Regions from separate parts of the Buttiauxella sp. BIGb0471 genome, predicted to be linked through region 3. Evidence: predicted binding sites of a transcription regulator. Region 3 holds the regulator's gene; each other region holds the start of a gene.

Region 1 (2,277 bases), on a different contig from region 3:
CGTTGTTGGTATGCAGCACGCCGCGTGCAAACTTCTGCATCACATAGTTGGTTTCGTTACCCGTACCGCGCGAAGAACCCGTGGTCATAATTGAGCGCGGGCCATATTGTTCTTTAATCGCTTTCAGTCGTTTCGCGGTATAGCTAATGGCTTCTTCCCAGCTCACTGGCTGGAGTTTTCCGCCTTTTTCGTAACGAATCATCGGCTGCGTCAGACGCGGTGTGAGCAGCTTAGTGTCATTGAGAAAATCCCAGCCGTAATAGCCTTTCAGGCAGAGTTCATTTTGGTTAGTCACGCCATCAGCCGCTTCAGCACGGATGATTTTGTTCTTCTCAACAACCAGTTTCAGTTTGCAGCCTGCGCCACAATAAGGGCATACGCTGGTAATTTTTTTCATCAGTAACAGACCTGTTAAAAGTGAATTCAGTGTAATTAGAAAATCAAAGATGAAGTGGCATCAAACGCAGCACGACGGCGTTTTTCGGCACTCATTTGTTCAAGTTTGTTGCGATCAACGCAGATAATGGCGTTAGTTGGACAGGCTTCCATACAGGCCGGGCCTGATGCGCGGGTGTGGCATAGGTCGCATTTATTCGCTTCGGCTTTTTCGGCCATCACGTTAAGACCCGCGCCGCTGTTGCGCACCACCGGACGAACAACCACTTCCATTGCGCCGTACGGGCAAGCAACCACACAAGTTTTGCATCCGATGCAGCGTTCTTGCATCACATTCACAAACCCATGCTCGCGGCTGATAGCGCCGTTAGGGCAGACGTTGGCACACGGTGCGTCTTCGCACTGGCGGCACATCGTCGCGGTAGAGACATTCACGCCTTTAATCACGTGAATACGTGGCAGGAAAGTTTGCGGTGTTAATGCCGCGCAATCCTGCGCTTCCTGGTGGGACACGACACAGGCCACTTCGCAAGTGCGACAGCCAATACATTTGCTTGAATCAGCAATGATGAAGCGGTTCATCAGAGACTCCTGTTTTTATAAGTCGGCGATAGACATACATAAAGTGTGCCAACTTTGAAACTAGCGTGATTCAAGGGGTTGTGCATTGATCGGGGAAGGGATGACAGTGACATCGACACATTTGACGATGTCATTTGGGCAGATGACAGATGGATGTTTAGGGGATTGTCGGATGACGCTAACGCTTATCCGACCTACAAAATTCGTGGTGTGTTTCGCTAACGCTTACCCAATCAACAAAACTCGTAGGCCGGATAAGCGCAGCGTCATCCGGCAACGATTACTCGAACTCTGGCGCTTCCAAATCCGCGAAACCGCCTTTTCCTTCCCAGCCAGCCAGGCTTTGATATACCGTCTCAACCGCCGCTTTTACCGCGTCGGTCATTGGGTAGTAGAAACCGACAATATCGGGTTGAATACCTAAGAAAATCACCTCGCCAACATCTTCTTTCAACTGATCAATCAGGTAGTTGAGTGGCATGTTGTGGGTGGTCATCATAAACATTTCGGCGATATCGTCCGGGTCGATAATACGGATTTCACCTGGATTCAGGCCCATATCCGTCGCATCGACCAGCAGCAATCTATCCGGGCGCAATTCACGAATCGCGAACACATCATTTTCAGGAGCGGTGCCGCCGTCGATAACAATCCAGTCGCCTTGTGGGGCGGCCTGGCATTTCTCGGCAAGTAATGGGCCAGCGCCATCGTCACCCATCATGGTGTTGCCGACGCACAGCAAAACATTAGTCATAACGCCTCCGAACCATCAAATAAATAGCGGGCTCTTGTTGAATAGCTTGCAGCATATCGAGCAATTCCTGGCTCCATTCTTGCTGCTGTTCAGTTTGAGTTGGTTTTGCGGCATCGAACGCTTTCGCCAGTAAAACGACATGGCTCTGGTCGATAACGATTTCACCGTAACGCGGCACGCCTTCCATTTTGCGCCGCGCTTCGCTGCCCTCTTCAAGCGTGGCAATCCACGCTTTGTAAGGCTCAAATGAACAGACTAAATTCTCTTTCAGGCAGTCGATAACGCCGAGATGGTGGCCGATTGCCAGACTGTAATAAACCACCTGTTGCGCATCACTCGGTGTGTTGTCGTTTTCATCGACAAACTTACGGCTAAGCTGGCAAAACACCACCGACTCGCTCATTACACGCGCTCCTGCTTCACTAGTGCTTCCAGATTGCTGACGATCTCCGTCAGACGCGGATCGTTCTCGTGTGCCAGCCATTGCTGAACACTGCCACCACCGGCGGTCAGGTTTTCCATGTAGCTGTCGGCAATCTGGCGAC
Region 2 (2,277 bases), on a different contig from region 3:
CATTTCAAAACCGGCATCCTGCAAACGGGTGGAAAGACGGTCTACCGCGCCGCCGCTCCAGCCGTGGGAGCCGAAGGCGCTGCCGCGTTTATTGCGAAAACGCAGCCCGGTCATCTCCTCTACCAGACCGGCAATTTTTGGCATCATCACGTTATTCATCGTGGATGTTCCGGCCAGCACGCCTTTGGAGCGGAACACGTTCGTCAGAACTTCGTTTTTATCATGGCGGGCGACATTGAAAATTTTCACCGCTACACGTGGGTCAACTTCAGTAATGCCTTGCGCAATCGCATCAGCCATCATGCGGGTGTTGTTGGACATGGTGTCATAGAAAATCGTGATGCGATCTTCCTGATAATCGGCCGCCCACTTCAAATAGAGTTCCACAATTTGCGTTGGGTTGTCGCGCCACACCACGCCATGGGATGTCGCAATCATATCCACAGGCAGATTGAAGCCGAGGATTTCAGTGATTTTCGGCGTCACCAGGCGGCTGAACGGGGTAAGAATGTTGGCGTAATAACGTTGGCATTGTTCGAACAATTCACCCTGATCAACTTCATCATTAAACAGATGTTCATCACAGTAATGCTGACCAAAGGCATCGTTACTGAATAGCACCGCATCGCCCGTCATGTAGGTCATCATGCTGTCTGGCCAATGCAACATGGGGGTTTCAACGAAGATGAGTTGCTTGCCGTTGCCGATATCCAGACTGTCACCGGTTTTTACCACATTGAAATTCCATTCAGGATGATGGTGATGCCCGTTGATAGAGTCCACGCCGTTAGCAGTACAGTAAATTGGCGTGTTCGGTATCCGCGACATCAGCTCAGTCAGTGCGCCTGCGTGGTCTTCTTCCGCATGGTTAATGATGATGTAATCAAGCGTATTCAGGTCAATTTCAGCCGCCAGATTTTGCACAAATTCGCGGCTGAACTTGTGGTCAACGGTATCAATCAGCACGGTTTTTTCTTCACGAATCAGGTAGCTGTTATAGCTGCTGCCTTTCAGTGTTTTATATTCGGTACCATGAAAATCACGCACTTCCCAGTCACGTTGACCTACCCATTGGATGTTGTTTTTAACCTGAATCGCCATTGAAAATACCCTCAAAAAGAATTAAAAAATGATGCTCGTATTTGATGTATTACAATCGGCGTGCCAACTTTTTAATTGTTTGATTTTTATTATTATTTATAAACACCTTTAAAATTTCATTGTCATAAAGACAGTCATTAAAATTGTCTTTATGACAATAGCTTTGTCATTTTGACCATTACGCGGTAACTTTAATCTTTCCCAATCTGGAGCCGCTAATGAGCTTGTCTATTACTTCCCTTGCCAATATCGCCATCGACCTGCAAAGCGGCATTTCTCACCAGGATCGTTTTGCCCGTTTGATTCGCACTTTGCGCCAGCTTTTAGAGGGTGATGCCACGGCATTATTGCGTTACGAAGCGCGGCAGTTTCGCCCGCTGGCGATTGATGGACTGGCGCAGGATGTGCTCGGCCGGCGTTTTGATTTGGACGCACATCCGCGCCTTGAGGCGATTGCTCGCGCGGGTGATGTGGTGCGTTTTCCGGCGGATAGCGAATTACCTGACCCTTACGATGGGCTGATTCCCGACCATACAGATTTAAAAGTGCATGCTTGCCTTGGGCTGCCGCTGTTTGCCGATCAAAATTTGATTGGTGCGTTAACGGTTGACGGTATGGACCCGCTGCAATTCGACCATTTCAGTGATGAAGAGTTACGGTTAATTAGCGTGCTCGCTGCGGGAGCACTGAATAACGCGTTGCTGATGGAACAACTTGAAAATCAAACTCCTGCTGCGACGAGCGCCCCCATCAGCACGAAAAGCAGCAGCGCTGAAATGGTTGGTTTATCTGCGGGAATGTTGCAACTCAAGAAAGAGATCGAAATCGTTGCTGGCTCTGATTTGAATGTGCTGATCACCGGGGAAACTGGCGTTGGGAAAGAGCTGGTGGCGCGTGCTATTCACAGTGGCTCGGCGCGTGCGGCGAATCCACTGGTGTATCTCAACTGTGCGGCACTACCGGAAAGCGTGGCGGAAAGTGAATTATTCGGTCATGTAAAAGGGGCGTTTACCGGAGCCATTCATCATCGAACCGGCAAGTTTGAAATGGCAGACAACGGCACGCTGTTCCTGGATGAAATCGGCGAGTTGCCATTAACGCTACAGGCGAAATTGCTGCGGGTATTACAATATGGCGATATTCAGCGCGTGGGCGATGACAGCAGCCAAAGAGTGA
Region 3 (2,277 bases):
GTTGTAGAAGACGTTAGTCTGACTGTTAAATCAGGTGAGATTGTCGGTTTGCTCGGCCCTAACGGTGCAGGGAAAACCACCACTTTTTATATGGTGGTCGGTATTGTTCCGCGTGATGCGGGCAACATTATTATTGATGATGAAGACATCAGCCTGCTGCCGCTTCATGCACGTGCACGACGTGGCATTGGGTACTTGCCTCAAGAAGCGTCTATTTTCCGCCGTTTAAGCGTGTTCGATAACTTAATGGCCGTGCTGCAAATCCGTGATGATCTTTCTACCGAGCAGCGTGAAGACCGCGCCAATGAGCTAATGGAAGAGTTCCACATTGAGCATTTGCGTAATAGCCTCGGGCAATCTTTGTCCGGTGGTGAGCGTCGCCGTGTTGAAATTGCTCGCGCATTGGCAGCAAATCCAAAATTTATTCTTTTGGATGAACCTTTTGCAGGTGTTGACCCAATTTCCGTTATCGACATCAAGCGAATCATCGAGCATTTACGCGACAGCGGGCTTGGGGTGCTGATAACTGACCATAACGTACGCGAAACGTTAGCCGTATGTGAACGCGCTTACATCGTAAGCCAGGGCCATTTAATCGCCCACGGCACTCCAGCTGAGATCCTGGAAGACGAGCATGTTAAACGCGTGTATCTGGGCGAAGAGTTCAGACTCTGATAGGGTAGGAATAATTAACGATTACACCTGAGGAAGTTCGCTCTGAATATGAAGCAAGGTTTGCAATTACGGCTCAGCCAACAACTTGCTATGACGCCACAGTTACAGCAGGCAATTCGTCTGTTGCAGCTGTCGACGTTAGAATTACAGCAGGAACTTCAGCAAGCACTGGAAAGTAACCCACTGCTTGAGCAAACCGATCTGCATGAAGAAATTGAAACTCAGGAAGTTCGTGAAAATGAAGCGTTAGATACTCGTGAGGCGCTCGAACAAAAAGAGATGCCCGACGAGTTACCGTTGGATACCAGCTGGGACGAAATTTACACCGCAGGTACACCATCGGGAACCGGAACTGACTATATTGATGACGAGTTACCGGTTTATCAGGGAGAAACTACCCAGTCACTCCAGGATTACCTGATGTGGCAGGTCGATCTCACCCCGTTTTCTGATACCGACACCGCTATTGCAACGTCTATTGTTGATGCCGTTGACGAAATGGGCTATCTGACCGTTTCGCTGGATGAAATTCTCGAAAGCATGGGCGATGAAGAAATCACCCTCGACGAAGTGGAAGCGGTGCTCAAACGCGTGCAACGCTTCGATCCTGTCGGCGTCGCCGCACGCGACCTTCGTGATTGCCTCCTGATACAGCTTTCACAATTCGCGCGGGAAACACCCTGGTTAACCGAAGCTCGCGTGATTGTTAGCGAACATCTCGACTTGCTCGCCAACCATGATTTCCGCAGCCTGATGCGCGTCACGCGCCTGAAAGAAGAAGTACTGAAAGAGGCAATGTGCCTGATTCAGTCGCTTGATCCGCGTCCGGGCCAGTCCATTCAGACCAGCGAACCAGAGTATGTCATCCCTGATGTGTTGGTCAAAAAAACTCAGGGCCGCTGGACGGTAGAACTCAACGCCGACAGCATCCCACGTCTAAAAATAAATCAACAGTACGCTGCTATGGGCACCAATGCCCGCAATGACAGCGACTCACAATTTATTCGCAGTAACCTGCAAGAAGCGAAGTGGCTGATCAAAAGCCTTGAAAGCCGCAATGATACCTTGCTGCGGGTTAGCCGCTGCATCGTTGAACAGCAACAAGGCTTTTTTGAGTTCGGTGCAGAGCATATGAAACCGATGGTTCTTGCTGATATCGCCCAAGTGGTCGAAATGCACGAATCCACCATTTCCCGCGTGACCACGCAAAAGTATTTGCACAGTCCGCGAGGCATTTTTGAATTGAAGTATTTCTTCTCAAGTCATGTCAATACCGAGGGCGGCGGTGAAGCCTCCTCCACGGCTATTCGGGCTTTGGTGAAGAAATTAATTGCTGCGGAAAACCCTGCGAAACCGCTGAGTGATAGCAAGTTAACGACTATGCTATCGGATCAGGGGATCATGGTGGCACGCCGCACTGTTGCGAAGTACCGAGAGTCTTTATCCATACCACCGTCAAACCAGCGTAAACAACTGGTGTGACTTAACCGATAAGGAAGACACTATGCAGCTCAACATTACAGGACAAAACGTCGAAATCACTGACGCACTGCGCGATTTTGTGAGCACGAAGTTTGCCAAACTGGAGCAGTACTTCGATAG

The links. Region 3 encodes sigma-54, which starts transcription at its own class of promoters, with help from an activator protein. Its sites were predicted from a motif close to GTTGGCACANNTTTCGCTNT; they were not measured.
Region 1: a site for sigma-54 is predicted at 1,012-1,031, ahead of hydN (electron transport protein HydN). Genes of this name have one in related genera too.
Region 2: a site for sigma-54 is predicted at 1,150-1,169, ahead of norV (anaerobic nitric oxide reductase flavorubredoxin). Genes of this name have one in related genera too.

What each region holds. Positions count from the first base shown of each region.
Region 1 covers NZ_JANUEU010000004.1:227,017-229,293, reverse strand. The annotation lists gene fdhF (formate dehydrogenase subunit alpha) at 1-397, opposite strand, end outside; gene hydN (electron transport protein HydN) at 433-978, opposite strand; gene hycI (hydrogenase maturation peptidase HycI) at 1,259-1,732, opposite strand; gene M2371_RS14910 (formate hydrogenlyase maturation HycH family protein) at 1,725-2,135, opposite strand; gene M2371_RS14905 (NADH-quinone oxidoreductase subunit B family protein) at 2,135-2,277, opposite strand, start outside.
Region 2 covers NZ_JANUEU010000005.1:180,329-182,605, forward strand. The annotation lists gene norV (anaerobic nitric oxide reductase flavorubredoxin) at 1-1,101, opposite strand, end outside; gene norR (nitric oxide reductase transcriptional regulator NorR) at 1,320-2,277, shown strand, end outside.
Region 3 covers NZ_JANUEU010000003.1:608,027-610,303, forward strand. The annotation lists gene lptB (LPS export ABC transporter ATP-binding protein) at 1-675, shown strand, start outside; gene rpoN (RNA polymerase factor sigma-54) at 724-2,157, shown strand; gene hpf (ribosome hibernation promoting factor) at 2,180-2,277, shown strand, end outside.